2 regions of the Acidaminococcus sp. AM33-14BH genome follow, and region 2 is predicted to be linked to the other one. Evidence: a T-box and tRNA genes for the amino acid it is inferred to sense, from the RefSeq annotation. Region 2 holds a T-box; the other holds one or more tRNA genes.
The links. A T-box is a leader RNA that pairs with one kind of tRNA and senses whether it is charged. The one in region 2 lies ahead of DW817_RS00655 (valine--tRNA ligase), so its partner is inferred to be a tRNA-Val.
Positions count from the first base shown of each region.

Region 1: it encodes a tRNA-Val, which carries the amino acid that the T-box ahead of DW817_RS00655 (valine--tRNA ligase) is inferred to sense. The anticodon was not compared.

Region 1 is NZ_QTNG01000007.1:71,916-87,696, forward strand. It holds gene DW817_RS06485 (electron transfer flavoprotein subunit alpha/FixB family protein) at 1-994, opposite strand, end outside; gene DW817_RS06490 (electron transfer flavoprotein subunit beta/FixA family protein) at 1,008-1,799, opposite strand; gene DW817_RS06500 (DNA polymerase III subunit alpha) at 2,305-5,721, opposite strand; gene DW817_RS06505 (DUF1294 domain-containing protein) at 5,820-6,095, opposite strand; gene DW817_RS06510 (NAD(P)/FAD-dependent oxidoreductase) at 6,102-7,490, opposite strand; gene DW817_RS06515 (serine hydrolase) at 7,487-8,446, opposite strand; gene DW817_RS06520 (M48 family metallopeptidase) at 8,443-9,105, opposite strand; gene DW817_RS06525 (HlyC/CorC family transporter) at 9,324-10,616, opposite strand; gene DW817_RS06530 (HAD-IA family hydrolase) at 10,698-11,360, opposite strand; gene DW817_RS06535 (hypothetical protein) at 11,467-11,829, opposite strand; gene floA (flotillin-like protein FloA) at 11,842-12,837, opposite strand; gene DW817_RS06545 (NfeD family protein) at 12,834-13,301, opposite strand; tRNA gene DW817_RS06550 (tRNA-Val) at 13,421-13,496, opposite strand; tRNA gene DW817_RS06555 (tRNA-Glu) at 13,505-13,579, opposite strand; tRNA gene DW817_RS06560 (tRNA-Lys) at 13,588-13,663, opposite strand; gene secF (protein translocase subunit SecF) at 13,879-14,766, opposite strand; gene secD (protein translocase subunit SecD) at 14,763-15,781, opposite strand, start outside.
Region 2 is NZ_QTNG01000001.1:113,263-129,043, reverse strand. It holds gene DW817_RS00665 (O-antigen ligase) at 13-1,263, opposite strand; gene DW817_RS00660 (folylpolyglutamate synthase/dihydrofolate synthase family protein) at 1,260-2,549, opposite strand; gene DW817_RS00655 (valine--tRNA ligase) at 2,630-5,287, opposite strand; T-box leader at 5,336-5,540, opposite strand; gene DW817_RS00650 (universal stress protein) at 5,638-6,069, opposite strand; gene DW817_RS00645 (universal stress protein) at 6,110-6,547, opposite strand; gene DW817_RS00640 (universal stress protein) at 6,609-7,037, opposite strand; gene DW817_RS00635 (universal stress protein) at 7,075-7,512, opposite strand; gene DW817_RS00630 (hypothetical protein) at 7,842-8,225, shown strand; gene DW817_RS00625 (membrane protein) at 8,289-9,746, opposite strand; gene DW817_RS00620 (chorismate mutase) at 9,743-10,330, opposite strand; gene DW817_RS00615 (tartrate dehydrogenase) at 10,427-11,503, opposite strand; gene DW817_RS00610 (4Fe-4S cluster-binding domain-containing protein) at 11,524-12,510, opposite strand; gene fliB (flagellin lysine-N-methylase) at 12,766-13,629, shown strand; gene DW817_RS00600 (cytidine/deoxycytidylate deaminase family protein) at 14,299-14,760, opposite strand; gene upp (uracil phosphoribosyltransferase) at 14,764-15,390, opposite strand; gene DW817_RS00590 (TIGR01440 family protein) at 15,451-15,781, opposite strand, start outside.

The DNA.
Region 1 (15,781 bases), on a different contig from region 2:
CCTTGATCTTCTGGGTGAGCAGAGGCAGGACTTTCAGGGCATCGCCAACGATACCATAGCGGGAGATTTCAAACATCGGAGCATCCGGATCCTTGTTGATGCAGACGATGGTATCAGATTTACTCATACCTGCTTTGTGCTGAACAGAACCGGAAATACCGCAGGCGAAGTAAATCTTCGGCGTAACGGTCTTACCAGACTGGCCAACTTGGCGAGGATGTTCGATGAAACCTTCATCGACAGCAGCACGGGAACCGCCAACTGCACCGCCGAGCACATGGGCCAGATCCTGCAGGAGGGCAAAATTTTCTTTGGCTTTCATGCCGCGGCCGCCGGAGCAGACGAACGGAGCATCATCGATGGCCATTTCACCTTCGGTGACGACCGGATCTCTTCTCAGGACTTCAACGCGGTCTTCAATCTGATGTTTCAGGGTATATTCAACAACTTCACCTTTATGGGAAGGATCAGCTTCCGGAGCCTTGAAGGTCTTCGGACGGCAGGTCCCCATCTGAGGACGGTCTTCTTTGCAGAGGATCGTGGCCATGATGTTACCGCCAGCAGCCGGACGGGTCCATTCAACAAGTCCGTCTTCTTCGACGTCCAGAATGGTGCAGTCTGCACACAGACCGGTACGTTCACGGGCAGCCACGCGAGGACCAAGGTCACGGCCATCATTCGTAGCGCCGATAAGGATGGCGTTAGGACGATATTCAGTAATCAATTCTGCGAAAGCGTTGGTGTAAAGTTCCGTGGAATAATGAGCAAACTTTGGATCACGGACAACGTAAACAACGTCAGCGCCATGAGCGATCAGGTCTTGAGGGATGTCTTTCGGATCATCAATCAGGAGGACAGCCCCAACACGCTGATGGCACTTATCGGCCATTTTTCTAACTTCGCCGAGCAGTTCGTATACGACATGAACGGGTTTACCTTCGTAATGTTCGCAATAAACCCATAAATCTTTTTCGTTACCGGTTTTCTTAGCCATTGTTATCCCTACCTCACTTCGTAATAATCTTGTCAGCGATCAGCTTGTTGACCAGCTTATCGACAGCAATTGCAGGATCTTCATCGTTGAAGATTTCGCCATGGACCTGCGTAACTTTCGGAGTGAAGCTCTTCATGACCTGAGTCGGGGAGCCGGCTTTACCGATGATGCTGTGGTCGATTTGGAGATCGTCAGCGCTGTAAACAGGAACCTGGGTCTTTCTGGCTTTCATCTTGCCTTTGATGCTGGCAAAACGAAGTTCAGGGCTGCGCATAACCGTAACGACGCAAGGCATCTTCATAGCCAGGGTCATGGACGTATTTTCGTTGTCGCGGTCAACAACGACTTTATCATCTTTGACCTGAACTTTCAGGGCAGCCGTAACCTGCGGCAGATCCAGATGTTCAGCAATTTCAGGACCAACCTGTGCCGTATCACCATCAATAGCCTGACGGCCGCACATAATGAGATCAGGAATCCCAAGATGTCTGATGGTTTCAGCCAGGGCAGCACTCGTAGCAAGCGTATCAGCGCCGCCGAAAGCTCTGTCACTGACGAGGATAGCTTCATCAGCACCGACAGCAAGGCAATCCTTCAGGACGGATTCAGCATGGGGCGGTCCCATGGTGATGACCGTAACCTTGGCACCCATGGAATCTTTGATTTCCAGAGCCGTTTCCAAAGCATACTGGTCATACGGGTTCATGATATTGGTGACACCGTCTCTGACGAGGTTGTTGGTAACCGGGTCGATTTTCATTTCGGCGGTATCCGGTACCTGTTTAACACATACAAAGATGTTCATTACAAAGCGACCTCCTAAAAACTTGAAATATTCAATCCATACCGCTTTATTGTAACACGGAGACCAGCGTCATGCAAGTTAGAAGGCTCTTATGAGCGGAGGAATGGTCTTTATTTTTATTTTCTTTACAAAATTGAGAAAATTTACGTTTTATATCCGCATTCATTGTCCACTTGTAACGCACATCTTGGTTATTTTGCCCAATCTTGTGAGAATCGGCAAAGAGAAAAGCTCTGATTTTACTGAACTCATTGAAGTTACACATAACATTTAACTTATGAAGTATTCCTTCTAAACGACAGGAAAGAAATGAAAAAGAGGCATGGAGACTCATTTTTCTCCCTCTTCCTCTTCTTTTGTCCTATAAGAAAAGCCCCCCCTATTCCTGATTGGCCGAAGAGGGTCCTTCCATTGAACCTCTTCCGCTAACAGAAACGGGAGATTCCAGAGAAGGATAAAAATGGTCCCTGTCAAAATCGCAGGGACCATAATGAAAAGTCATGACTCAGCGGAGGCCATCCTCCCCTAGGACCCTTTTGATGGCGTCGGTAAATCCCGGTGCCTTCCCGTCCACCCAGAACTGGGGCCGCGTACGGATCACTTGCCGGGTCTCTTCCACATGAAGATAGACAGGATTTTTCCCATGAAAGGCGCTGAAAATGGCGCCCAGCTGGGCTTGGACATCGGGCGTGTTGCGCCCTTTGCCAATGAAAAGGTGAATTTCCTTTTCACGCTCCCGCAAAGGTTCAATGCGATTGGCAAATAGGCGCGGTGTCTCTTCGTCAAATTTCAGCATGCCTGTAATGGCGACAGGCTGATCTTCCTCAATCTGGCTGCGGCACTCCCCATACGTACGGGGAAAGGCAATGACGCCGATGCTGCCAGTCAAATCTTCCAGCATAAAGGTCGCCATGCGCTCCCCCTTTTTCGTTGAGCGGATGCGGACACCTGTAATGAGGCCGCCAACGGTCACGCGTTCGCCGTCATGATAGTGTTCCTCCGTGCAACGGGCAATACCGGTCATGGACGAAAGGACCTTGCGGAACGCGTCCAAGGGATGGCCCGTGACGTAAAATCCGATGAGTTCCTTTTCAAGACGCAGGACTTCGTCCTTAGGGATTTCCGGCAGGTCCGGGATGGGAATGGCCGCCGCGCTCTGCCGCGTATCGCCGCCAAACAGGGAAAGCTGCCCTGTCATGCGGTCATGCTGGTCCTGGGCCGCCGCGTCAAGCGCCCGGTCCATGATGGCAAGAAGCTGCCGGCGACGGTAACCAAAGGTATCCATGGAACCGCTCTTGATGAGGTTTTCCACGACCCGCTTGTTGACCTTGGTCAGGTCTACCCGGCTGGCGAAGTCAAAAAAGTCCTTGAAAGGCCCATGGCTTTCCCGTTCCTTGAGGATAACGGCTACAGCCGTTTCCCCGACGCTCTTGATGGCGCCAAGGCCAAAGCGCACATTATCGCCATCAACGGAAAAAGCGGCTTCACTGGAATTGATGTCAGGCGGCAGGACCTTGATGCCCATATCGCGGCAGACACTGATATACCAGCTGACTTTTTCCGCCACCGTGATCACGCTGTTAAGGAAGGCCGCCATATATTCCACCGGATAATTGGCTTTAAGATACGCTGTCTGGTAGGCCACAAGGGCATAGGCAGCAGAATGGGATTTGTTGAAGCCATAACCAGCAAAGTGCTGCAGCAGGGCAAAGATTTCTTCCCCCAGCTGACGGCTGATCTGGTGCTCCCTTGCCGCGCCGGCAAGGAATTTTTCCTTCATGCTGTCAAGGAGCTTTGCCTTCTTTTTTCCCATGGCACGGCGCAGGATATCGGCTTCGCCCAAGCTGAAACCGCCGAGCACGGAGACAATCTGCATGACCTGTTCCTGATAAAGGATGACGCCGTACGTATCGGCTACAATGGGTTCCATAAGGGGATGCAGGACCCTAGCCGTGCGCTTTCCATGACGGCCGGCAATGAAGTCCTCCGCCATACCGCTTCCTAAGGGACCCGGTCGATAAAGGGCCACAAGAGGGATGAGATCGGCCATGGATTCCGGTCCCAGTTCCTTCATCAGTCGGGTCATCCCGTCTGATTCCATCTGAAAGACGGCCGCCGTATCACCTGCGCAGAGCATCTGACAAGTTTTGGGATCTTCGAGGTCAATATGGTGGATATCAAGCTTGATGCCCTGATTCTTTTCGATCATCTTCACCGTATCATCAATGACAGTGAGGGTCCGGAGCCCCAAAAGGTCCATTTTAAGAAGGCCTAAGGCCTCGGAACAGTCCTTGTCATACTGGGTACAGATATATTCATGGTCATCATCGCTTGTCGAGGTAATCTGGAGCGGGACATAATTGGTCAGTTCTCCCGGCGTAATGACAACCCCGGCCGCATGGGTCGACGTATGACGCGGCATGCCTTCGACACGGCCGGCAAAGTCCATGAGCTGGGCAATGCTGGGATCGTTCTGGACGAGCTGCTGGAGATCCCGGCTTCCTTCAAGGGCACTTTTAAGGGTTGTCCCCGGTGTGTTGGGAATAAGTTTATTGACCTGCCCGACAACGTTCAAGGGAACTTCCATCGAACGGCCTACATCCTTGATTGCCGCCTTGGCCGCCAGGGTCCCAAAGGTGACAATCTGGGCCACGTGGCTTTCTCCGTATTTACGGGCCAGATAGTCCACCACCAAATGGCGCTTCACATAACAGATATCCGTATCAATATCCGGCATGCTCACGCGTTCCGGATTAAGAAAACGTTCAAAGATGAGGTTATATTTCAAGGGATCGATGTCCGTAATGCCTGTAAGGTACGCAACAATGCTTCCGGCGGCACTGCCACGGCCCGGACCAACGGGTATATCATGGGTCCTGCAGTAATTGATGAAGTCCCAGACAATAAGGAAGTAACCTGAATAGCCCATCTGACGGATGATACCAAGTTCATAGTCCATCCGCTTTTGAGCCGATCCATCATCCTTGGGATAGCGCTCTTGAAATCCTTTGACGCAGAGCTTTTTCAGATACGCATCCATACTCGTCTCCCCTTCGGGAAGTGGGAATTCAGGAAGGAGAAGATGCCCAAATTCAAGGGTGAGATCACAGCGGTCCGCGATTTCAAGAGTATTGTCAAGAGCCTCTGCCTCATCAGGGAAAAGAGCTTCCATTTCGCTTCGGCTCTTTAGATAATAGGAGTCGTTATTAAAGCGCATGCGCTGCGGGTCAAGATAGCGGGCATTGGTCTGGATACACAGGAGGATATCCTGACCCTTGGCATCGTCCTGATGGACATAATGGAGGTCATTTGTAGCAACAAGCTTCACGTTATATTTGCGGGCCAGGTGATGGAGTTCGTCGGCCACAGCCTTTTCCTCGGGCAGACCATGATTTTGGATTTCGAGATAATAATGGTCCCTTCCAAAGATGTCAAGGTACTCAAGCATGACCTTTTCCGCCGTTTCCTTTTCGCCCCGCACGATGTGGCGGGCCACTTCTCCGGCCACACAGGCACTGAGGCAGATAAGGCCTTCATGATATTTGCGCAGGTCCTGTTTATCAATGCGCGGCTTATAGTAAAAGCCTTCAACCTGCCCAATGGAAACAAGCTTCATGAGGTTTTGGTACCCTGTCCGATTCTCAGCAAGAAGGATCAGATGATAGAGCTTGCCGCGGGCCTCCATATTCTTTACGGTGTGGGAACCGCTTGTAATATAGACTTCGCAGCCAATAATGGGCTTGATTCCCTGCTTGACGCATTCCTGATAGAATTCGATGGCACCATACATGACACCATGATCGGTAATGGCAAGGGCCGGCATTCCCAGCTCCTTGGCATAACTGACAAGATCCGGAATCCGGCAGGCCCCATCAAGGAGGCTGAACTGCGTATGGGTATGGAGATGGACAAATTGATCCATAAGGGACTCCTTATCAATAAAAAACAGGAAGATGCCGCAAAATCGCGCAGCACCTTCCCTAGCTCAAACGGATGATGCAGAAAAGTACGGGACTTTCCTTATTTCAGATAGATGAGTCCCGCCACTTGGAGCAACATGATGAGAGGGACACCAAAGCGGAACTTTATATGCTGCGTCTTGTGCCGAAAGCGTTTCATCCCGCCAAAGGCCCCCATTCCGCCGCCAAAGACGACAAGAAGGAGCAGGACCTTTTCGGGAACGCGCCATTTATTATGGATGGCACAGTACTTATCATAGGCGTAGATGAAGAAGGCCGCCACATTGATGACAGCAAGATACGCCAAAAACAGCGGCTGGTCGAGGATGGCTCGCATGACGGTTTATCCTTTCCGCGCTGCGCGCTCACCAATCACGCGGGCGGCGTAGACACCGGATGCACTCGCCTGGGAAAGGCCGCGAGTAATGCCCGCGCCGTCGCCGATGGCAAAGAAATTGGGCAGCTGGGTTTCCAGGTTGCCATCAAGTTCCAGACGGGAACTATAAAACTTGACCTCTACACCGTAAAGAAGCGTATCATCATTGGCCGTTCCTGGGGCAACCTTATCGAGCGCGTAAATCATTTCAATGATGTTGTCCAAATGCCGCTTTGGCAGGACAAGGCTCAAATCGCCGGGCACGGCGTTCAAGGTCGGTCGAAGAAAACTCTTGCTGAGACGATGGGCATTGGTTCGGCGGCCCTTGACCAAATCCCCGAAGCGCTGGACAAGGACGCCGCCGCCCAGCATATTTGACAGGGAAGCGATGTGTTTTCCGTAGCGGTGCGGTTCCTTGAAAGGTTCCGTGAACTTGTTGCTCACAAGAAGGGCAAAGTTTGTATTGCCGCTGTTGCGGGCCGGATCACTGAAGGAGTGCCCGTTGACCGTAACGATTCCATCCGTATTTTCTGCAACGACATACCCATTGGGATTCATGCAGAAAGTGCGGACCCTGTCGCCATACTGCTTGGTTGTATATACGAGTTTGGCTTCATAGACTTCATTTGTGATATCTTCAAAGACCTGAGCCGGCACTTCGACACGGACACCGACATCAACTTGGTTGTTTGTCAGGTCAAGTCCCAACTGTTCACATTCCTTGCTGAACCATTCGGCACCGGCGCGGCCCGGAGCACCAATGAGGTAAGTGCAGTCCACCGGTTCTTCCTGCCCTTTGATGAGGAGGCGATAGCCATCCTCTTTTTTTTCAATATGGGCCACCTGGGTATCGCAGCTGATTTCAATGCCATGAGCCAAAAGGAAACGGTAGATGCTTCCCATCAGGAGGCGGTTGTTATCGGTCCCCAAATGACGGACCTTCGCGTTGAGCAGATGCAGGTCATAGCCCAGCGCTTTTTTCCCAATGCGACAGTTCTTTGTGGAAAAGACTTCCCCCGGCGCGCCGTGGCGGCAGTTGATTTCATCGACATAATCAATGAGTTCCATGACGGTCTTTTTCGGCAGGTAATCACTCAGCCAGCCGCCAAATTCCGTCGTAAAGTTATATTTGCCGTCAGAAAAGGCGCCGGCCCCGCCAAAGCCGCGCATAATGCTGCAGGGCGTGCAGCGGACACACTGTTCGGTCTTTCCTGCAATGATGGGACAGTTGCGGAAATCAATGGCATGCCCTTCTTCAAGGATCACCACTTTTATATCGGGGTATTTCAGGGCAAATTCATAAGCGGCATAAATTGCCGCAGGACCGCCGCCAATGATCGCTACATCTCTTTTCATTTCTTGAACACCTCTTTGTCATTGACCGTATTGAAAATAATGGAAGAAATCTGATTGATGGTCTTCATGGTTTCATCCTTGCGAAGGGCTTTATCCGTCATGATGACAAGGATGTATTTTTCCTTGGCATAAATGATGCCCCCTGCGTTTTGGACGCGGCCCTCACTGGTTGAGACCTGGGCAAGGCGCAGTTTCTTCGGAAGCAGGGCACCTAAAAGCTGCCGATCATTCTGTTTTTCCATGAGTCCCAACAGATAGGCATCCAGTTCCTTGGAAACACAGGTTCCTTCATAGAGCCTTGTTAGGAGCGTGACCATATCATTGACAGAGGTATAGGAAATGGTTTCACTTTTTTCCTTGTCCTCAGCCGTTTCTTCCGTTTTTACAAGATCGGGGCTCCCCAAAATGGTGTCTGCATACCCTTTTTTAAGAAGGTACGCATTGATTTCATCCCATCCGATAAGGCGCACGAGTTCATAAAGAGCGGTTTCATCCTGATCGAGCATCATGTCTTCCAAAAGGATGCGGACGGAAACCTTACTCCCCGGCTTGATTTTGGAAAGAGCCGGGCTCTTTTCGCGTAGTGCCTTGGCTGACACGGTGACCGTCTCATCAAGGGACAGATTGCCTTCTTTCACCGCATCCAGGAGCGCCGCTGCAACGTAAGGCCGGATGAGTCCTCCAGCTGGCATCTTTCCCGAAAAGTTATAGAAGACCTCTCCCGTATCGAGGGATTTATAATAGACAGAGCTCGTTGCCCCCGACTGGGCAATGACATTATTAAGAAAAGTATAAGGCAGCTTTGTATCCTTATCATGGACAAGTTGGGATTCCTGTTTTTCAATTTCCTTTTTCTGGGCAATATATTTAGGGCTCTGATGAATGAGATGAAAGGATACCCCACCCACAAGAAGCAGGAGTAAAAGACACAAAAGAATCCGCTTGTTGATACTCATAAGATTTCCATAACCCCCTGGTTTTGTTTGAGCCATCCTTCCCGTACTTTTCGGTCAGGAAGATAGCTTTCTACGTAAGACCAAAAGACGCGGTCATGATGCATGGAAAAAAGATGACACAATTCATGGACAACCACATACTCCACCGCTGACGGCGTGCAAAAAACAAGATGCCAATTAAAGCGCAGATGTCCCCGGCTGCTGCATGAACCCCACCGTGTCCGTGCCTTGGATAAAGAAAAGGGCGGTGCGGGAAGCTGCATAAGGGCAGCGTAACGGCTGACAAGGCGCTGTAAAAACTCCTTTAAAAGCCCGCACAAATAGCGCTGCAGGTCCACCTTTGCCGCAGTCACAGGAAAAAAGAGTTCCCCGCTTGTTTCCTTGAAGGAAATGCCATTTTCTTCCGTCATGCGAAGCGTCACGTTCCTTCCCAAGATAGGAAGGGTCTCCCCTTCCCTCAGAGTAAGGGCTCCGTAGCGGGCGCGGCGGCGGCGCATCCTCGCGGCGTGCGTCTCAATCCATTCCTTTTTTTCCGCTACAAAACGATCAATATATATTTTTGGCGTCCCGTAAGGGGCCCGCACGATGAGCTGACCGTCCCGGTCGATTTCAAGGGCAAGGGTCCTTCGGCGTGAAAAAACAAGTTTTGAAGATACCATAGCCATTCTATTATAACACAATGTCCTTCCTGAAACGGGAAAAATATTTTAGCAGCGCTGTGACTCCGTCAGGAAAAAAGCTCTGTTCTAGGCGTCAGAAACATGATTCCAAGACCTTTTGGGAGGCAAAAAAGACCCTCCGCCCAACGTAACGGAAGGTTTTGAAAAAGCTTTTTTAGAAGAAGCAAGCCCAACATATCAGTTGGATCAGGTACGGTTCAGCTATCTTCTTCATTTTTTATGGGACGCACTTCAACAACAATTTCCTTCACGCGGTGGGCATCCGTCTTCGTCACCGTTACATGGAGATTCTTTTCGTCAAAGGAAGCCCCTTTTTCGGGAATTTCGCCCAGACGCTCAATGACCCATCCGCTGATGGAATTATTTTCCAGGCCATAGACAGCATTATCAAGGTCCAGGTAGCGGAAAAGATCAAAGAGGTTCGCGTTTTGTCCATTGGAATCGCAGTTAACAAGATACGTATGTTGGGCAATCTTGCGGAAAGATGAAGTCATGCGGTCATGTTCATCCCAAATCTCACCGACCAATTCTTCAACAATGTCCTCGGTTGTCACAAGGCCGTCAATGGTCCCATAACTATCGACAACAATAGCCATTTCCACCTTGGCCTTCTGCAAGTTTTGAATGACAAGGCCAATTTTTGTCGAAGTATGGACAAAAACCACAGGCTTCAGGATGGTCTTGAGGTCAAAATCGGGATCTTTGAGATAGGACGCGTAAAAATCACGGGCATGGACGGCCCCGATGATTTCACTGTAGTCGTCCTTAAAAACGGGAAGACGGGAGAATCCTTTTGTTGAAAAAATGGCAAGGGCCGCTTTGTTCCCCTCAGAAATATCGATGGCTTCAATGTCGACACGAGGCGTCATGATCTCCCGAACACGGATATCACTGAATTCAATGGCTGACTTGATGCGCAGGCTGTCCGCTTTCTTGATGAAGCCCCCTGTTTCCACTTCATCAACCATGAGCATGAGTTCCTCTTCCGTAGCAGAACGAGGGGGCATCTTGGAAGCATAGCGTCCCATGGCCTTTTTGACGATACGGAACAAAAAGGTAAAGGGAATAAATAGGAGGACGAGGACGGAAAGGAGCCGCGCCGATTTCATGGCATATTTTTCAGGTTGATCCTTAGCGAGGTCTTTAGGAATGATTTCTCCAAAGATCAGGATGATGACTGTCGTCAGCACCGTAGCAAGGGCAAGGCCCGAAGCTCCCATATAGGCTGTTGAGACGGCAGCAGCCAAGGAGGCCGCAGCAATGTTGACGACATTATTGCCAATCAGGATGGTCGTGAGCGTCCGGTCAAAACTGTCAAGGAGTTTCATCACGATGCTCGCCCGTTTATCACCCGTGCGGGCGATATTCTTGAGCCGCAGTTTGTTGCTTCCGGTCAGCGCGGTTTCCGCCGCTGAAAAAAACGCCGAAAAAAAGATAAAAAGAACAAGGATCAGGGCAAGGATCCCTGATGGGATTTCAAGATTTTCCAAAGTGACACTTCCTTTTAGGATGATGATTCCCCTTATTATAGAAAAAGTGGGAAGCAAGGTCAAATCAGGAGCCTGCCGTCATCAGCCAAAGGCATGGGTCAAAAGACCGTCCTTGAGGGCCTCTACCGTAGCAGCAAGCCCAAGAGGATGAGCAGCGGCAAGCTCCGTTTCCTTTCCGTAGCCGTAGGTTACCCCTACACAGTCGATGCCTATCTTGCGGGCACCTTCAACATCATAGGCCGTATCCCCCACCATGAGGACGCGTTCCTTTGTCTTTTGAAGGCCAAGCCGGTTCAGGACCTCTGCGATGACTGCACTTTTGGTTCGTCGGGAGGCATCGAAGGAAGCACCGCCAATTTCCCGAAAATAAGGCGTAAGGCCAAAATGATCGGTAATGTGACGCACAAAAACTTCCGGTTTGGCCGATGCCGTAGCAAGCAGGAACCCCGCCTCATCAAGCGCCTCCAATAGGTCCGTAATGCCTGGGTACAGTTCATTTTCAAAGATGCCAATTGCAGTGTAGCGTTTCCGGTACAGGGCTGTCGCCTCAAGGGCCATGGCTTCGGTAAACCCAGGAAGGGTCAGGAAAGAATCGACAAGGGGCGGTCCGATGAAATAAAAAAGGTCCTTTTTCGCAGGTACCGGCATGCCTAGTTCCCTGAGCGCATATTGGACGCAGCGGATGATTCCCTCCTCCGATTTCGTGAGGGTTCCGTCAAGATCAAAGAATATCACGTCTTTCATAGGTACGTTCCTTTCAAGAAAGGGGCAGGGCCCCATCAAAGTGACAGGAAAACGGGGCTGCAGCAGTGCCGCAGTCCCGTCAGCAAAAGCAAAGGTCCTATCTATTCTACCATTTTTTCTCTAAAATGACACTCCATAGAATGCCTTCCCGCAGTTTCTGCTGCCGGCTGTGGCGCCTATGCGCTGTCTGGACGGCTTTTTGAGCTTCTCTCAGGTCCTCCTGGTTCGGGACTAACTGAACGCTGGGTTTTAGCTCCTCAAGGCTTTCTTTGAGGGGACCGCGGTCCTTACTTTCCGCAAGGACTGCCGCCGCTCCATCACAAGGAACGGGGGCTTCATGCGGCCGCTTTTTTGACCTTATCCGCAGAGGCCGCTTTTCCTTGAGGACAGGACGCTTTTTTCGCGCAATGAGGTGTGCATTGGAAAAAACGATAAAAGCGAGGAAGATAAAGAAAATGAAATGATCCATGCGGCGGCCTCCTTACTCTTCACTTGGATGATCCACTCCCTGCAGGGGCTCACCGCCTGCAATCTGCTCCCTCATGGCCGTATCGGCATTGATGTTCTTCATGCGGTAATAGTCCATGACACCCAGGTGTCCTTCACGCAGGGCGGACGCCAGGGCAGCCGGAACTTCAGCCTGGGCTTCGACGACCTTGGCCTTCATTTCCTGCGTATAGGCACGCATTTCCTGTTCCTTGGCCACAGCCATAGCCCTCCGTTCTTCCGCTTTTGCCTGGGCAATGTTCTTATCGGCTTCGGCCTGGTCTGTCATGAGCTGGGCACCAATATTGCGTCCCACATCAACATCGGCAATATCAATGGAAAGGATTTCAAAAGCTGAGCCAGCATCAAGTCCCTTGCTAAGGACCGTGCGGGAAATATGATCCGGGTTTTCGAGGACGTCCGTATGCTCTTCCGAGGAACCTACCGTGGTGACAATGCCTTCTCCGACTCGGGCAATGATGGTCGATTCCCCGGCACCGCCAACAAGGCGGTCAATATTGGCACGAACCGTAACACGGGCCCGAACCTTAAGTTCAATCCCATTTTTGGCTACGGCTGAAATCAACGGGGTTTCAATGACTTTCGGATTGACGCTCATCTGCACGGCTTCCAGGACGTCGCGTCCAGCTAGGTCAATGGCGGCAGCCCGTTCAAAGGTAAGGGGGATGGCAGCCCGTTCCGCTGCAATGAGGGCATCAACAACGCGGTCCACGTCCCCACCGGCAAGATAATGGGCTTCAAGTTGATCCACATTGACATCAAGACCGGCTTTATTGGCCTTCACCAGGGGCAGGACAATCTTTGAGGGCACAACACGGCGCAGCCGCATCCCAACAAGGGTAAAGATTCCCACGTTGACCCCGGCGGCAAGAGCGGACACCCAAAGACCAAGGGGCACAAAGTGCAGAAAGAGGACAATGAGGACAAAAAGAATCAGGACAACGAAGGAACTGCTCAATAAAGCAATCATGGGACCTCCTTTTCAACAACGAGCTGCCGTGAACTGACGGCAATGACTTTGACCGGTGTGCCGGCCTCATAGAATTCCCCGCGGGTCATGGCATCATAAGGCTCCCCGTGGATTGCGACGCGTCCGGATGGGCGCAGGGGCGTTTCCGCCGTTCCCGTCTGTCCCACCATCTGGGGTAGGCGTTCAGTGGCTTCATAGCCTTTATCGGCGGTAAAGCGCAGTCCTAAGGTAATGCGGCGGCCAATGCGGCTGTGCGGGCCTTTGTGAAAGAACCAATAGCCTAGGACAAGGGTCAAAAAAAGCAGGGCACCGACAATGAAAAGCGCCTGTCCCCCACCGCCAAGATAGAGAAAGAGAGCGGCCAAGAGGGAGAAAAGACCGGTCACGCCAAAAATCCCAAATCCGGGAATTGCAGCTTCTACCATGAGCAAGACGACGCCGATTAGAAGAAACGTCATAAACATAAGGAATCCCTCCTTTTATCAGAGGCGTTTACCTCTATATTCTACAACATACGGGAAATTCCTTTTTTAAGCAGCAAAAAAGACCTCTGGAATCATCCAAAGGTCTTATTCTCGGGAGTTGGTGGGCGCTAACAGGATCGAACTGCTGACATTCTGCTTGTAAGGCAGACGCTCTCCCAGCTGAGCTAAGCGCCCATCAAAGTTGGTGACCGGAGGGGGAATCGAACCCCCGATACCGCCGTGAAAGGGCGGTGTCTTAACCGCTTGACCATCCGGCCAAAAAAAATGGTGATCCGCCAGAGGATCGAACTCTGGACACCCTGATTAAGAGTCAGGTGCTCTACCAGCTGAGCTAGCGGACCACGTCAGTCACTGAAAAGTGACTACTCGTATATAATACAGCATGAGGTCATTTTATGCAAGTACTTTTTTTCTTTTTTTGAAAAAAATTTTTACAGGGTCTTGCTGGATTCCCTATGGACAAAACGTCCCTTCTCCTCCCCTTCAAAGGAGCCTTTTCAAAAGAAAACAGGATACCGTCCCCAAAAACGAAACGATACCCTGCTTTATGATTCATTTATTTGTGAGTGCCGCGGCTGCGCAGCTTGATCCACAAGGGACCAGCCAGGAAGGTCGACGTATAGAACCCACTGCTAAAGCCAACAAGCATAGCAAAAGAAAAGTTCCGAATCGTCTCCCCACCAAACAGGAAGATGGCAATGACGGCAAAAAGGGTCGTCGCCGACGTATAGATGGAACGGTTCATCGTCTGCCAGATTGAATTATCCACCATATCCCCCAAGCTTTCGCTGCGGCGGTGAGTATGGAGGTTTTCCCGGATCCGGTCAAAAATAACAATCGTTCCGTTAATGGAGTAGCCAACCACCGTAAGGAGCGCCGCCACAAAGGACGAATCCATTTCAAGCTGCAGAAGGGAGAACCAACTGAGCGTGACCATGACGTCGATGATAAGGGCGATAATGGCGGCAAAGGCAAAGTTATGCTCAAAGCGGATCGTGATGTAGATGATCATGAGCACCCAGCTGAGAGCAACGGCGCCCATAGCCGATTTTACAAGGTCGCGGCCTACCGTGGCCCCGACGTTTTCCACACGCAGGACCTCATTGGGTCCCAGCCGATTAGTCATGTCCGTCATGGTCTCAACGCGCTGGTCATCACTGATGATGCCCGTACGGATGAGGACGGACTGGCTTTCTTCGGTTTGCTGTCCATCCATACTGCCCAACTGGATGATACTGCTGCCCAGCTTATGGTCTGAAAGGACATCACGGACCTCACTTACGGTTACAGGGTTCTCGAACTTCACATCAATGATGCTGCCGCCCGTGAAATCAATACCGAGATTGAAGCCCCTTGTGAGCATGGACACAACGCCCACCAAAAGGAAGATCAGGGAAATGGAAAAGAAGACCTTCGCTTTTTTCACAATGGAAAAGTGCTTCATTTTTCCACCTCCTTATCTTTTTTCGGAAGGCTGGCTCCATAGAAGAAAGGATTCTTCGTAAATTGGCTGCCAACCAAGGCGTTCAAGATGAACTTCGTAACCGTAATGGCCGTAAACATACTGATGAGGACACCTAAGGCCAACGTCACGGCAAATCCACGGATGGGGCCTGTGCCAAGATAGAACAGCACGGCAGCGGCCATGATGGTCGTCACATTGGAGTCCATAATGGTTACAAAGGCACGGGAAAAACCGGCATTTACGGCTGCGCGCAAGGTCTTGCCCGCTTTCAGTTCTTCCTTGAAGCGTTCAAAGATAAGGACGTTGGCATCGACCGCCATCCCAATGGAAAGAATGATCCCCGCGATTCCCGGAAGGGTCAGGGTGGCATTGAGGCCTTTCATGACGGCAAGGACGAGGAGCGTATAAAGAAGCAGCACAACGTCAGCAATGAACCCAGACAGGCGGTAAAAGAGCAGCATGAAGATAAAGACGCCAGCAACCCCAATGGCAAATGCCTTGACGCTCTTATCCTTGGAATCCTGGCCCAAGGTCGGACCGACGGTGCGGTTTTCCACCACTTCGAGCTTGATGGGAAGGGATCCACTGCGGAGCAAGATAGCCAGATGTTCAGCTTCCTGGGCATTTTGGGAACCCGTAATCTGGGCATTTCCGCCCGTAATCGGTTCACTGACACGAGGCGCTGTCAGGACCTTGCCATCCAGCAGGATGGCAATCTGGTTGCCTACATTCTTTGCGGTCAGTTCGGCAAACTTCTTGGCTCCTTCCTCATTGAACTGAAGGGTAACGACAGGACGGCCCGACTGATCGGCACTTGCCTTGGAATCTTTCAGGTCCTTACCAGTCAGGACCGTATTGCCTTCCATGTCCTTGAATTCAAGCATAGCCGTTTTGCCAAGCATGGCAATGGCCTGTTCCGGGTCCTTGACGCCCGGGAGCTCAACAATGATCCGGTCCCGGCCCTGACGCTGGATGACCGGTTCCGTGAGGCCGA
Region 2 (15,781 bases):
TCTTTTTATTTGTTACACTTTGGCTTCATCCTTGGTCAAAAATCCAAGGGCAATGATCATCGCATTGAAGATCCAGAAATATATGCCCAGCTGCAGATTAAACAAGGTATAATCCGTCATCCCTGCGACAAAGATGCCTACAAGGGACGCAATATAACCGCAGGCAAGGCCGCGGATCCAGGGCTCTGCCTCACGATGCCGGATGCTGCGGGCAAGGACCGCCAACTGATACATGATGTACAGGAAAAGGGCAAGGCCCGGAATGCCCAGCTCGGCCGCAATGTTGGTCAAAAGATTGTGGCTATGGTACATGATGACGCTGGGATCCACATAACCGAAATTATAGTCAGGGAAGGCAAATTGATAGCCGTACCAGCCCACGCCAAAAGGATGCTCCTCAATCATGGAGGTCGCACTGTCCATGTACATCAGACGCAGCTCTGCCGATGTATCCTTGATGGAAAAGATGGACATGATGCGGGCCGACAAACGGTCCCAGCCAATCCACAGGACCCCTAGTCCCCCACCGATGAAAGGCAGGAACGCTTTGTGGTAAAAAGCGCCGGCAAAGACAAAGAGGACAAAGAATAGGGCAATCCAATTGCCGCGGGAGAACGTGAGGATCAGACAAGTAATGGCAAGAAGAAAGATCACTGCAAGGGAGGCCCTTCTCTTGCCGCCTTTCAAGGGAGCAAAGAGGCCTTCACTGTAGGCCGCGGTCATGACAAGGAAACTGGCGAGGATATTGGGGTTTTCCAACGTTGAGACAGCCCGTTTGGTCATGAGCGGGAACGCGGCGTGATCGATCCATTCCGCATCCTGGATGGCAATGACACCAAAAAAGTACTGATAGATGCCGTAAAGCGCCACCAGACCGGCCGAGACCATAAAGACCTTGACAAGAAACAGGGACCGCCGGCCCGTACTGCCGTAACGCAGGACAAAATAGAATGAACCGGCCTTGAGTCCTACCACAACAATCCAGTTATAGGCGCTTAAAAAAGGCTCCTGGGACCAACAAACACTCACAGCAGATAGGAGAAAGAGCGCCCATAAGGGGCGGCTGATCTTTTTGGGAACCGTCACCTTGGGCCAGAACTGTCCCGTCTTTAGGATATTCGCAAAATTGAGCACCACCATGACGAGAAACAGGCCAATGGCAAGATTCAGATGGATCGGCAGAAGGAAAACATACGCCACAAGGAGTCCGTAAAGGATCTGGTTCAGGTTCCAAGATTCGGGAAAGATTTGTTTATGTGTCATAGGAAATCCTCTGAGAGGCCCTTTGCCTTGAAGGTGCCCACAAGATAAAGGGAGCCGCAGACAAGGACCACATCATCCGGTCCGGCCTCATGGACCGCCGTTTCGAAAGCAGTCTTGAGATCATCCATAGGAATGGCCTTTTTATGTAGGCGACGGGCAAGGACATCGGGCTTTTCGGCCCGCGTGCCGTTATCAGCAAGAACGGTATAGATCGTATCCGTATCCCGGAAGAGGATCTGGGCCACTTCGCTTACATCCTTATCCCCCATCATGCCAAAGATGAAATAACGATGGCCATGGGGATAATAGGTATCAAGGGCCCGCCGCAGAACCGTCACGCCGGAAGGATTATGGGCCCCGTCCAGGATCACGTCGGGCCGTTCATGGATAAGTTCCATGCGGCCTGGCCAGGTCGTGAGATCCATGCCCTTGAGAATCTTCTTTTCTGTAATGGCAGGGTCCTTTTTTGCCAGCACTTCCGCGGCTTTAAGGGCCACGGCAGCATTCACGATCTGATGGGCGCCGGCAAGATGGATGGTAACTTCCCGCTCACCGGAATGAAACGGATAGAGGAAGAGCTGTTCCTGCATGGATCCAGCAAGCAGGGTTGCGGAAAAATCCTCACCATAGACATAAAGAGGTGCCGATTTTTCTTCACTTGTGACCCGAATGACTTCAAGGGCACTGCCGTCAGCGGCGGTCACAACAGGAACGTGATCCTTGATGATGCCGGCCTTTTGTTCCGCAATGGCTTCAATGGTCTTTCCCAGCCGGTCCGTATGCTCCAAGGTAACGTTCGTAATGACGGAAAGCTCTGGCACAATGACGTTCGTCGAATCCCAAAGGCCGCCCATGCCGACTTCGATGACGGCATAATCCACCTTTTCCTTGGCAAAATAAAGGAAGGCCATGGCGGTAATGACTTCAAACTGGGTCGGCTGTTCGCCACCATTTTTGAGGAATGTATCGACAGCAGCCTTGGTTTCTTCCGTCACGGCAGCAAAATCCTCATCGGAAATATCAACGCCGTCGATGGACATACGCTCATTATATTTAACAAAGTGGGGCGACGTATAGCACGCCGTCTTTTTCCCCGAAGCCGTGAGGATATGGGACAGGTAGGAAGCCACGCTCCCCTTCCCGTTGGTTCCCGTTATATGGATGGTCCGGATCTTGCGTTCCGGGTGATCCAAGAGTTCCACAAGGCCCGTGATGCGTTCCATACCGAGATGGATGCCAAATTTACCAAGACTTTCGATATACTGCATCGCTTCGTTGTAGTTCATGATTCTCCTCCGGTCCCATTAAGGCAAGGACCGCGCCAGAAGGCCAGAGCAGGCTTTTCCTGCCCGGACCCAGATTGAGGTTACTGGAGTTTCTGAAGTTCCTTCAGTTGGTCTTCAAGGGCGGTAAGACGCGCCTTGACGTCTTCTTTCTTCGCTTTTTCCTTTTCCACGACCGCTTCCGGAGCTTTGGCGAGAAACCCTTCATTGGAAAGCTTGCCCTCAATGCGGGACAGTTCCTTTTTGGCCCCGTCAAGTTCCTTCGTCAGCCGCTTCATTTCCTTTTCCACGTCAATGAGACCCTTAAGGGGCAGATAGACCTTGGCGCCTGTCACAACGGCTGTCATGGCGTTTTCCGGCGCTTCGTCATTGATATCGCCCAATGTCAGCGTGTCCACCGTGCCCAAGCGTTCGACGTATTCCGGATGGCCTTCAAAGACGCTGCGGAAAGCAGGTTCCACCAAGATCGTGGCCGGCGCTTTCTTCCCAGGGGCAGCGTTTACTTCGGCCCGCATGTTGCGGATGGCTTTGATGGCATCCATCATGACCGTCATTCCGCTTTCCACGCTTTCATCCATGAGGGATTCATCCGCCACAGGCCACGGCGCAATCATGATGCTCTCCCCTTCATGGGGCAGATGCTGCCAGATTTCTTCCGTAATGAACGGCATATAAGGATGCAGCAGCTTCATGGCATCGCCCAGGACGCGGCAGAGGACGAATTGGGCCGTTGACCGTTCTTCCGGATGCTCCTTATCATAAAGGCGGGGTTTGATAAGTTCGATGTACCAGTCACAGACTTCACCCCAAATGAAATCGTAGATGAGGCGGCCGGCTTCTCCGAGTTCAAATTTTTCGAGGAAGCTTGAAACGTCCTTGATGGTGTGCTGCAGGCGGGACAGGATCCAGCGGTCAGCAAGGGTCAGAGGCGCCCGTTTAGCCGAAGCATCATACCCATCGAGGTTCATGAGGGCAAAGCGCGACGCGTTCCAGATCTTATTGGCAAAGTTTCGCGTTGCTTCGATGCGGTTCCAATAAAAACGCATATCGTTGCCCGGCGTATTGCCTGTAATGAGCATGAAGCGCAGCGTATCGGCTCCATATTTGTCAACAACTTCCAAGGGGTCAATGCCGTTACCCAGGGATTTACTCATCTTCCGGCCCTGTTCATCGCGGACAAGACCATGGATGAAGACATGCTTAAAGGGAATTTCCTTCATAAATTCCATGCCCATGGTGATCATGCGGGCAACCCAGAAGAAAATGATGTCATAGCCCGTCACCAGGACGCTCGTCGGATAAAACTGCTGCAGTTCGTCCGTCTTGTCCGGCCAGCCAAAGGTGGAAAAAGGCCATAGACCGGAACTGAACCAGGTATCAAGGGCATCTTCATCCTGATGGATGTTGTGGCTGTGGCAGTGCGGGCATTCCGTCAAATCCGTCCGGGACGCCATCTGCTTTCCGCAGTCGTCACAGTACCACACAGGGATACGGTGACCCCACCAGATCTGGCGGGAAATGCACCAGTCATGGATGTTGTCCATCCAGTTCGTATAGGTCTTCGTGAAACGGTTCGGCACAAACTGGATGCGCCCGTCTTCAACGCATTCCACGGCGGCCTTCACGAGGGGTTTCATTTTGACAAACCACTGCGTGGAAATGAGGGGTTCCACGACGTGGTGGCAGCGCTGGCAGTGACCGACAGCATGGGGCGCGTCTTCGATCTTGACGAGAAGACCCAAGTCCTTCAGGTCCTGGACGATATGCTTGCGGCATTCGTAACGGTCTTCCCCTTCGTATTTGCCGGCGTCCGCCGTCATCTTGCCGTCAAGACCGATGACCGTCAGACTGGGCAGCTTCTGGCGCTGCCCCACTTCATAGTCGTTGGGGTCATGGGCCGGCGTAATCTTTACGGCGCCCGTACCAAATTCAAGGTCAACGTATTCGTCGGCCACAATGGGGATAAGGCGGTCCATGATGGGAAGGCGAACCTGTTTTCCCACAAGGTCCTTATAGCGTTCATCCTTGGGGTTTACGGCAACGGCCGTATCGCCGGGAATGGTTTCCGGACGGCTCGTGGCAATTTGGAGATAGCGCCCGGCTTCCCCTTCGATGGGATAATTCACATACCACAGATGGCCCTCGTCATCCTGGTGTTCCACTTCAACGTCAGACAGGGCCGTACGGCAGTTGACGCACCAATTGATGATGCGCGTTCCCTTATAGATGAGGCCTTTTTCATAGAGGCTGACAAAGGCCTCACGGACAGCACGGGAAAGTCCTTCATCCATGGTAAAGCGCTGACGGTCCCAGTCGCAGGAAATGCCCAGGCTCTTGAGCTGAGTCACGATGCGGTCGCCATATTCTTCCTTCCACTGCCAGACCCGTTCCAGGAATTTTTCACGGCCCAGGTCATAGCGAGTGAGGTTTTCCTTCTTTTTCAGTTCCTCTTCCACTTTGATCTGCGTGGCAAGTCCCGCGTGGTCATACCCGGGAAGCCAGCAGGTATTGTCCCCCATCATACGATGCCAGCGCACGAGGATGTCCTGCAGGGTATTATCAAGGGCATGCCCCATGTGGAGCTTACCGGTGATGTTGGGCGGCGGAATGACCACACTGAAGGGTTTCCGGCTCTTATCGACGGGTTGATGGAAAAAGCCATGTTCCACCCAATATGTATACCATTTCTTTTCCACTGCCGCCGGGTCATAGACCTTGGGGATGTTGTTTTCTTCTGCCATACTTCCAAAAGCCTCCTTAGCCTGTAAAAAAAATAAACCCGTCCCATCAGATAGGACGAGTTCGGTCGCGGTACCACCTATTTTCCCAATTGCTTGGGCAACTTGAGGACGTAACGAGCCAAACGGGCGGGCTTACTTTGGTTCAGCACGCCAGCTCCCGGGCGACTTCAAGGGATTTTCCTAGATGCTTGCACCGGCCGCATCTTCTCTTAAAAGGAAAGGGCCCCCTACTCCTCCCGTTCAACGCTTTTTACATATATAGTTTATTTTACCAAGGAGCGCGGGGAATGTCAATCTTCCCGCAGGTTCCAAAAAAGGAACCTGCAGCTGCTGCCACAGGTTCCCTTGTGCTATTTGACGATGATCACCGGTACGGGCGACAGCTGGGCCACCTTGCTGCTCACGCTGCCCAGGAGGAATTCCTCCACGCCTGACAGACCGCGTTTACCGATGACAATGGCATCGGCACCTTTTTCCCTAGCCACGGTAACGGCCATTTCAGCGGCGTCGCCAAATTCCATGTCGAACTCGGCTGCACCAGCAAAATCCTTCAGTTTGTCCTTTGCCGTATCAAGGACCATCTTACCAATCTGGGTTGGTTTCACGCTCGTATCCTTGACGGGCTTATTGCCAACGACAATGAGCTGGTTGACTTTATTGCTCGGCACCACATGGATGACAATGAGTTCACCGCCCACAGCCTTTGCCATATCCGCCGCCGTTTCAAGAGCACGGAAACTGGTTTGGGAACCATCAATCGGAACGAGGAATTTCTTGAACATAAGACCACCCCCTAGTTACGGCGTCTTTTCTTTCCTCTGCCTATTTCACGATAAGGACAGGGACAGCGGCGTACTGCGCCACGCGGGAGCTGACGCTGCCCAAGAAAAATTCAGCGATGCCGGACAGGCCACGGCTTCCGATGACGATGGCATCTGCATGTTTGTCCTTGCTGAGTTCAATAATCCGGTCCGAGGCATGGCCCACATCCATGAGATAGTCGACCTTGCCCGTAAAGCCTTCCATCTTGGTTCTTGCCGTGTCAAGAACACTGCTGCCAATACGGGTCAACTGGTCATTTTCTGCAGCAACAGCCGTCTGGTCCAAGCTGTTGATATAAAGATCGGCACTGCTGTAAGTCTGGACGATATGAGCTACAATGAGCTCACCGTCATACTTCGCAGCCAGATCCTTTGCCGTTTCAAGGGCTCTCCAGCTCGTCGAGGAACCATCAACAGGAACTAAGATCTTCTTGAACATACACCTCTACCTCCTTACCTTAGGGGAACCTCCCTATTCCTAGCGTCAGGTACCATACCTGCTATTTGACGATGGTCACCGGACAATGGGCACTTTGGGAAACCTTTGTGCTGACACTGCCCAGGAAGAATCCGGCAAGGACGCCCATTCCGCGATTGCCCATGACGATGAGGTCCGTGTCAAGGGTCTCTGCCACTTCGCAGATTTTTTCCGCCGGATCGATATCGACATATTTCTTGAAGGTGATCCTGTCATAGCCTGATTTTCCTGCCTCCCGCTGTGCCAGTTCAAGCGGGGTCAGGCGGGCCGATTCAATCTCGTTGCCGTCCTTATCCTTCACAGCCGGTTTGATACGGCTCAGGTCGTAGGGAATATCCACATTGAGGACAACAATCTCACTTGCAAAATGTTTCCCCAACTCAATGGCAAAATTCATGGCACGCAGGGAAATATCGGACCCATCAATGGGAACCAGGATCTTTTTCATCATAGGAAACTCACCTCCATAAATACGCGGGCCGCAGTCCTTATTTTACGATGAGGACCGGCACCGAAGCATACTGGGAAACCTTGGAACTGACGCTGCCCAGGAAGAATTCGGCAATGCCGGACAGGCCGCGGCTGCCGATGACAATGGACGTGCAGGCCTTTTCCTTGCTGACAGCAATGATCCTCTCGGACGGATGACCGACTTCAAGAAGGAATTCTTTTTTGCCCTTGAAGTCCTGCATTTTTTCCTTGGCCGTTTCAAGGACGCTGTTGCCGATCTTTGTCAGTTCTTCATTACCTTGGCTGATGGTGGCCTGATCTAAGGGCACAACCAAGAGTGCAGCATTGTTATAGGGTTGAATGACATTGACAACAACCATTTCCCCACGGAATGCTTCGGCCAGTTTCTTTGCTTCTTCCATGGCTTTCCAACTCGTTTCAGACCCATCAACAGGGACCAGGATCTTCTCAAACATATAACCACCTCCAAGTGATCTGCTATTCTTATCCTTATTGTCCTTATTCGCCCTTCGTTTTGGGAACCCTTTTATTTTTACCGTATTGTGAGAAAAATTTTTCCTATAAGAAAATATATGACAAAAGTTACACAATAGAGGTAAACTGTCTCTATTAACCTTATATTATGCTCAATTTGTTTCTCATTAGTCCCTTCTTTCCCATCTCATGATCTTCTTATTTGATTATCATCAAAATTCCAAGCTTTTTTTCTAAAAAAGGAAAAATTTTCTTTTCTCCGACCATCGTGTATAATGATGGCTGAAAACTGATTGATTGAGGTGTCACTGTGGAACTTTTTATTTTTATTCTTCTCCTTTCCCTTATGTCCTTTTCCGTCGCCTTTTTGGTCTACGGATTCTGCCTCCGTTTTTTCGGGGCTTCAGGGACTAAGTCAAAGATTGCCCAATGGACGCTGACGCCCCTTGTGGTCATCTTATGGAACCTCCTCGTCATTACGCGCAATGACATTTCCCGCGCCATCTTGGGCGCCCTCCCCATGGTCGCCCTTGCAGCCTTTGTCATCTACTACAAAGTAAAGCATGGCCAAGACGACGCACCGGAACCGCACGAGTTCATTGAGAAACGGACCAGTGCCAAGTCCTTGAAGCACAAGGAAAAAATCCGCAAACGGGAAGAAGCAAAGCGGGCGCGGCGGGAAAAGAACAAATAAGGGGCAGCCCTGTAAAAAGGAAAAGCTGTGAAGCAAGAACACGCTTGTTTCACAGCTTTTTTACTAGCCAATGATGAGGACGCCCAAGGGATAACCAACAAAGGCCATCGCCAGAAGGGCCAGAAGGGAAAAGATACCGCCCCAAATAAACATATCCCGAGCCGTTGTCCAGCCCGAGCTGATGGCCACGGTATTGATGGTCGACTGACCGGCAGGCGTCATGTTGCAGATCCCAGCTCCAAACCCAATGAGGCAGACGACGGCACCAACGGCCACCGTTCCCTGCGGCAGGGCCTGCAGGACCGAAAGGGCCACGGCACTGACCACAGTCGTCGTAACGATATTCGATGAAAAATTCGTTTCAAGGATGCACCAAGCAAAGAAGAAGAGAATGATGCCTTCTGCAGGAAGTGAAGCGGCTACAGGGCCCAACATAGTGCTCAGCCATTCCTTGATGCCCATCTCCTGGTTGGTCAGGGCCGACCCCAGCATAGTGGCAGCCCCGGTCATGAGGATAGCCGCCCAAAGGATCCCGTTGGAAACAGCTTCCTTGAAGCTTAGGAGCGGCTCCCCGTTTTCCCGGAGGATAAAAAGGAGGATGCAGCCCAAAAGGGGCGGCATGGCCGTCGTATAGCGGCTGAGGCTCTTATAAAGCCAAGGGCTCACGCCACGCAATAGGCTCGGTCCCACCCACAGGATGACGGTCAGCGCCATGACGGCAAGGATCATGACTTCCCTGCGGCTTGTCTTGGGAACGAGGGTTTTCAGTTCCATCGCTTTTCTTAGGTCCATCTGCGCAAGATCACTGGGGCGATAGATATAGCGGAAAACGGCAATGAGGGAAAGGACAAGGACCAGCCCCGTCGGGATGCCGACAGCCATATACTGAAACTGGTTCACCTCAATCCCCGCAGCCGCTTTGTAATAGCCAATGGCAAGGGTTGGCCAGACATGTCCAATGGCAGTCATGCCCGACGAAAGGCTGATGCAGAAAGCCGTCCCCAGCATGAGCATATTGCCAGTCTGGCTCTTTTTCTTTATTTGAAGCACTTCATAGATATCCTCCAAAAATGGCATAAAGGCCACAAAAAGGACAGATGGGCTGATGAAAAGTCCCATGAAGGTCACGGAAAATAAGAGGAAAGAGACAAAGCACCAAGGGCCTTTCCGGGCAAAGCGGTTCGTGACAAAAGCCACAGCGCAGCGCCGGACAAAAAACGTCTTTGACAGCGGATAAACGAGAACAAAAGTAAAGAGCAGGAACGCAACCGTCACATTTCCAAAGGCGCCCCGAAAAACAGCGGGAAATCCAAAATGAGGCAACAGGCCCAAAAGAAACAGGGTAATGAGGCTCGGCCAATCAATGGAAATGGTGATCCACATCATGAGCGATGACAAAAAGACGCCCAAAACAGCGAGTCCTTCCTGCGTAAGGGGCGGCGTCGGGGTAAGGCGCGAGACCGCAAAGCCAGCGGCCAGCGACACGATCATCCAAACGAGGTCCTTCGTCTGTTTCGTCATTTGGCGGCACCGTCCTTCCGGTCATTCTGGAGAATGACAAACCCTTCACTTTCCTTGGAAAGCTGGAAAAGGAGCTTCTGCATGGCCGTATCGGACAAGTCTCCCAAGATGGTGAGGTCAAAGGTCACGGAGTGGGTCCCTTCGTTGAAGGACATGAGTTCCATATACTGCATGTTGAAGCCATAATCACCTACCATGCTGAGGATGCTGCTCATGGCGTTGGGCTCGTCCGGACGGGTCAGACGAATCTTGACGCGCCAGCCGCCGGGAGTCGTGTCAATGCCGGCAGAAAGTTCCTTGAAAAGATCCGGATTCCAATCAAAGAGCAGGCCATATTGAAACATGCGGCTTGTTTCCATGATTTTCCGCACCACGGCAAGGTATTCCGGCAGACGGTCAGCTGGAACATCCGCCCCCAAACGGTCCAAGATGGCCTTTTCCCGGTCCCTCCGATAGATTGTGGTCTCCCCTGCCGCCTGCTTTGCCTTGGCCACTTCCAAAGAGCAGTCCATACGGCGCAGGATGAGTGTCTTGATCTGGGGATCAAGGGCATCGATTTCTTTTCTCACATCTTCTAATTTCATATTCTTGCCTTCCTTTCTACTTTCCTGCTGGATTCCTACAAAAAAGCAAAAGTGCCTGAAAAGGGATTCCAGGAACACTTTTGCTGAAGGAGTCAATTACGCTTCTTCAATTCTTTTGACGACCTCGTCACCCACTTCACTTGTCGTGGCCGTACCGCCCATGTCAGGCGTGAGAATTGTTTTTTCTACGAGCATGGCTTCGATGATTGCAAGAAGCCGGCGACCCCATTCAGGGTGGCCGAAGAAATCAAGCATCTGGCTGGCAGACCAAATGGAAGCCAAGGGATTGGCCTTTCCCGTACCGGCAATATCCGGTGCGCTTCCGTGGATGGGCTCAAACATGGATGGATAGGTTCTTTCAGGATTGAGGTTTGCCCCGGCAGCAAGGCCCATGCCGCCTGAAATGGCGGCGCCAAGGTCAGTCAGGATGTCCCCAAACAGATTGGAGCAGACCACCACTTGGTACCGTTTGGGATCTTTGACCATGAACATGCTCGCTGCATCGACCAGATAGGAATGGGTTTCCACTTCGGGATATTCCTTTCCCAGTTCCGCAAAGATCTGGTCCCAGAAAACCATGGAATAATTGAGGGCATTGCCCTTACTGATGCTGGTGAGGCTGCGGTGTTCCTTTTTAGCCAGTTCATAGGCATAGCGCATGATGCGCTCTGTCCCAAAGCGGGAGAAGACCCCGTTCTGGATGACTGTTTCCCGCGGCGTGCCCGGATAGAGCCAAGCTCCGGAACCAGCGTACTCTCCTTCGCTGTTTTCCCGGATAAAGACCATGTCGATATCGTTTTCCGTAATCCCCACTAGCGGGCAGGGTGCACCTTTAAGAAGCTTGACAGGGCGCAGGTTGACATACTGATCAAAATCGTGACGGATGCGCAGAAGCAGGTCACGGAGGGAAATATGGTCCGGAACACCGGGATAGCCCACCGCGCCCAAATAGATGGCATCAAAATGGCTCAGCGTCTCGATGCCGTCCTCAGGCATCATCTTTCCCGTCTTTAGGTAGTATTCACAGCCCCAGGGAAATTCCGTAAATTCGAAGGAAAAACGACCGTCTTTTTGAGCCACGGCAGCAAGGGCCTTTTGCCCTTCCCGCAGGACCTCCGGTCCAATCCCATCGCCGCCGATGACAGCCACACGATACACGGTTTTTGTTGACATCATTCCACCTCCTTTATCCCTTACGAAAGGGAACACGTCACAGGAGAAAAATTCAGGGCCGCAGCCGCCTTGGCTCCTGGTTCAGCGACCTTTTCCAGCCATTTGAGGTCATAAGGTTCAAATGTCACGCGGCTGTATTTTTCCACGTCAAGGACGGTTCCATCCCAGTCCGAATCGATCCGTCCCGTCTGTTTGATGAGGATGTCGTACAAAATGGCGCAGTCCCGACCATCGCTGTCTTTTTCAAAGATCGTGCTGTAGGGCAGCGTCTTATGGTAGACAAGTTCCAGGTCCTTGTACGTAAAGTGGAACCCGCAGCGCATGCGGCAGCCGTCAAGGCCAGTATACCGAGCCACTTTCCTAAGATCCTGGAGAATCTTGTCCCCCTGCCTGTCATAGAGGTTTTCCGGCGTTGTTTCCGTATAGTCGAAACGGAACTGGATGCTCGGCGCATGGACCTTACGGAAGCGTTCCATAAAGGGTACAAGCTGCTCCTTCGGATAGTTCTTATAAAGGACGCAGTTGATCCGGAAACGGACAGGCAGCTTTTCCAGAAGGGAATCATTGGATTCCTGGACGAAATGCTGCATATGGCGCGAAATGTTAAGACAGGTAATCTTCTGCTTGTTCCGCTCCAAAAAAGCCAGGATTTCTTCCTCGGTCTGGGTCTGGGACACGGGCAGGGTCGTATTGATATAGACCTTGTGCGTCAATGAGACCTTATCGAGCATCTGCTGCAGACTTTCGAGATTGGCCAACGGTTCACCGCCTGTAAAGACAAAATCACAATACGGCGTCAGACGGTCCATCGTTTCCATGCTTTTTTTGATGGCTTCCAGGGAAAAGCCCGTGCAGTCTGCATATTCTTCCTTATTGACGCAGAACGGGCAGTTGTTCTTGCAGTCATAAGGTACAAAGACCGTGACCGTCGCACCGCCTTCTCTCGTCTTATACGGGAAGGACTTTGCCGCTGCGGCCAGTTTGGCATCAAGTGTTCTTGTTATCATCAAAATCCCCTCAACCTTTTTTAGCTTCAGGCGCCAAAAGCGGCGCCCTGTGGACAAGGGGAAAACACAGGATGGCGCACTTTCCCCCCAAAATCTCACTATTGTTTATTCTACCATAAAAAATTGGTAGATTTCAATTTTTTGTTTCTTTCTCTGGCAGCTGCGCCCATTTTTACAGGAAAAAAGAGTTTTTTCTCCGCCAAAGGGAGGCAGCGATGTATAATAGAAGGATCCTACGCATTCGAGGCGAATTCCATGATTTCCATCCTGCCCCAAGGTTTCAATGATTTCCATTGCAAGGCTGGTGCCTGCCGCCATACATGCTGCCAAAAATGGGAAATCGATATTGATGACGATACAGCAGACTACTACCGCGGCCTTAAGACGCCCCTGGGCAAAAAAATCCAAGACCATATGGAAAAAGGTCCTGACGGCTGGCATTTCAAATTAACCGATAAGGGCTTCTGCGCCCTTCTGCGGACGGACGGACTTTGTGAAGTAATTACAGCGCTGGGGGAAGATAAGCTCTGTGACATCTGCACAGTCCATCCCCGCTTTTTCACCTATGTCGATGAATTTATTCTCTGCGGCACGGGCCTTTGCTGCGAAGCCTCATGCGAGCTTCTTTTGGCCCCTCACGAACCGCTTACCTTTACGGAAGAAGACACAGCTTTTATCTATACCTTCAAGGAACTTTTGGACTTCATGGGCTTTTCCCTGCCGGAAAGCCTGACCCACTATGCCCCGCTTTTCAGCAGCAAATCCTGTCAAAGCATCTTGGCTGACCTCATGATTACCGAACCCATTGATGAAGCATGGACGGAAGAGATCCGCAGCCTGCAGGGCATGATCCCCGCCTTACTGGAAAAAGTGGCTTCCTATGAAAAGACCTATGACCCCATTTCCTTTGACCGGATCTATCAATTTATTTTTTACCGTCAGCTTGATAAAGTCGAAGCCTACGGCCTTGATGCGGTCCGCGCCTATGCCCGGCGCAGCACGGACTTCATCTTCATGGAAACAGCCCTTCACGGCAACCTTGAAGAAGCCCTGCGCCGCTGGTCCGAACAGATTGAATATGATACAGATAATGTGGATTGGCTATTGGAACGGCTTTAATTTTTACTCAGTCCAAAAATCGGGCTCATTTGATGAAGTACGCGAGTCCATTGCTTAAAAAAGATTTTATGGAAACAATGGCCTCCTCATAGCCTATTGTACGATGAACCTTCCCACGTTTGGGGATAGCATACGCCTGGGCGCTTCCTTTCCCAACCTTGTGTCATCCCCTCCAGCGCCCAGCTTATCAAAGCGGAAGCTTTTTGCGATCTTCATTCCATAGGGCCCATCTACTTTGTCTCCCACGGGCCTCAATCTCCTCAACGTACCGGCCTCTGGCCGTAAGGAAACTCACGCGTCGCTCATTTACTTTTGGGAGCGCCGCTTCAAAGAACCTTCGCGCATCAACTCCCACGGCGCTATACCAGTGGGATTGCTGGCGCTCAGGTCCGCTGCCGTCGTTGGAAGCGGGGTTCCTCACAAAAGGAGCCATCTGACCCGAATTGATAAAAGGCAAATGGAAGAAAGAACGGAAGGCAAAAGATGATAAACTAACCCCTAAACCGAACGTAAGCGCTGGTTCAGGTTAGGGTTCTTAGGGATTAGTTGGATCTAGTGAGCCTCTGCTCTTTTTGAAATCAGGATCAATGAGACAGCCCTTGGGAGGAAATTTTTTGATGCCCTCTGACAAAGAAAAAGCCTCCACCTTTTGGTGGAGGCTTTTTGCTTTTACTCGTCTTTTTTCGGTTTGAATTCTTCCAAGGTCAGTTGCTTATCGCTTGCCAGCATCTCCTGTGCCAACCGGTCAGGATACGGATGGGCATAGACGATGCGCTCAATCCCGGCATTGATGAGGATCTTGGAGCAGACAACACAGGGCTGATGCGTGCAGTACAGCGTCGCGCCTTTGGTGGACACGCCGTTTACAGCCGCCTGGATGACGGCATTTTGTTCGGCGTGGATACCGCGGCAAAGTTCGTGGTTCTGACCGCTGGGGACATGGAGCTGCTCCCGAAGGCATCCCACTTCCTCACAATGGGCGATGCCCTTTGGCGTTCCATTGTAGCCCGTGGCAAGGATCTGCCGGTCCTTGACCAAAACGGCACCTACTTGTCGGCGCAGACAGGTGGAGCGCTTGGCAACCACCTCAGCGATTTCCATAAAATAACTGTCCCAGTCCGGTCTTTTCATAGGTTACTCCAGCGTACCAAAGACGCGGTCGCCGGCATCACCAAGACCGGGAACGATATAGCCATTTTCATTCAGATGGTCATCAAGGGCTGCCGTATAAATGGGCACTTCCGGATGGCTGCGGTTGACAAGGGCAACCCCTTCCGGCGCGGCCACAAGGCACATAAAGCGAAAATGTTTGTAGCCATCCTGCTTGAGCATGGTAATGGCAGCTTCGGCACTGCCGCCCGTAGCGAGCATGGGGTCGATGAGGATGATTTCCGCATCCTTGTCTTTAGGCATCTTGCAGTAATATTTGATGGGCTGCAGCGTTTCCTCGTCGCGGGTAAGGCCAATATGGCCCACTTTGGCTTCCGGCACAAGGTCCATGACCGCATCAAGGAATCCCAGACCGGCGCGGAGGATCGGCACCACCGTGATTCCCGATACATCAAGTTCATAGCCCGTTGTTTCAGCAAGCGGTGTCGTGACTTTCTTGTGACGGACAGGCAGATCGCGGGTCACTTCAAAAAGCAGCAGCTGGGCAATTTGGTCAAGGAGCTGTCTGAAATCCTTTGGCTGCGTGTTCTTATCTCGGAGACGGGTCATTTTTTCTTTAATCAAGGGATGGTCAACGACATGGATTTGCATCTTCATTTCTCCTTTATCTTGTTCACTTTAATGGGATAATAGGGCCCCATCGTATCAGGGTCAGCGCAGGTGCTTATCCGGATATACGGCCCGGGCACCACCAATGAGGGGCGGACGGGTAAAGGCCGCCGTGAGAACGGCTTCGCCCAATTTCTTTCGCGAAAGGCGGACAGGAACGGCGACGGGTTTAAGGTGCATGCCGATCAGGGTCTGACCAATATCAAGCCCCAAGTCAGCACGAATGGCAAGGACCACTGCCGGTTTGGAAAAGCCCTCATAGGCCGCCGTTGCCCAAGCGCCGCCCGCATGTTCCACGGGTCGCACCGTCACTTCCTGGAGTCCCAGTTTTTCCATGGTCTTTTCCTCGACAACAAGGGCCCGATTCAGGTGC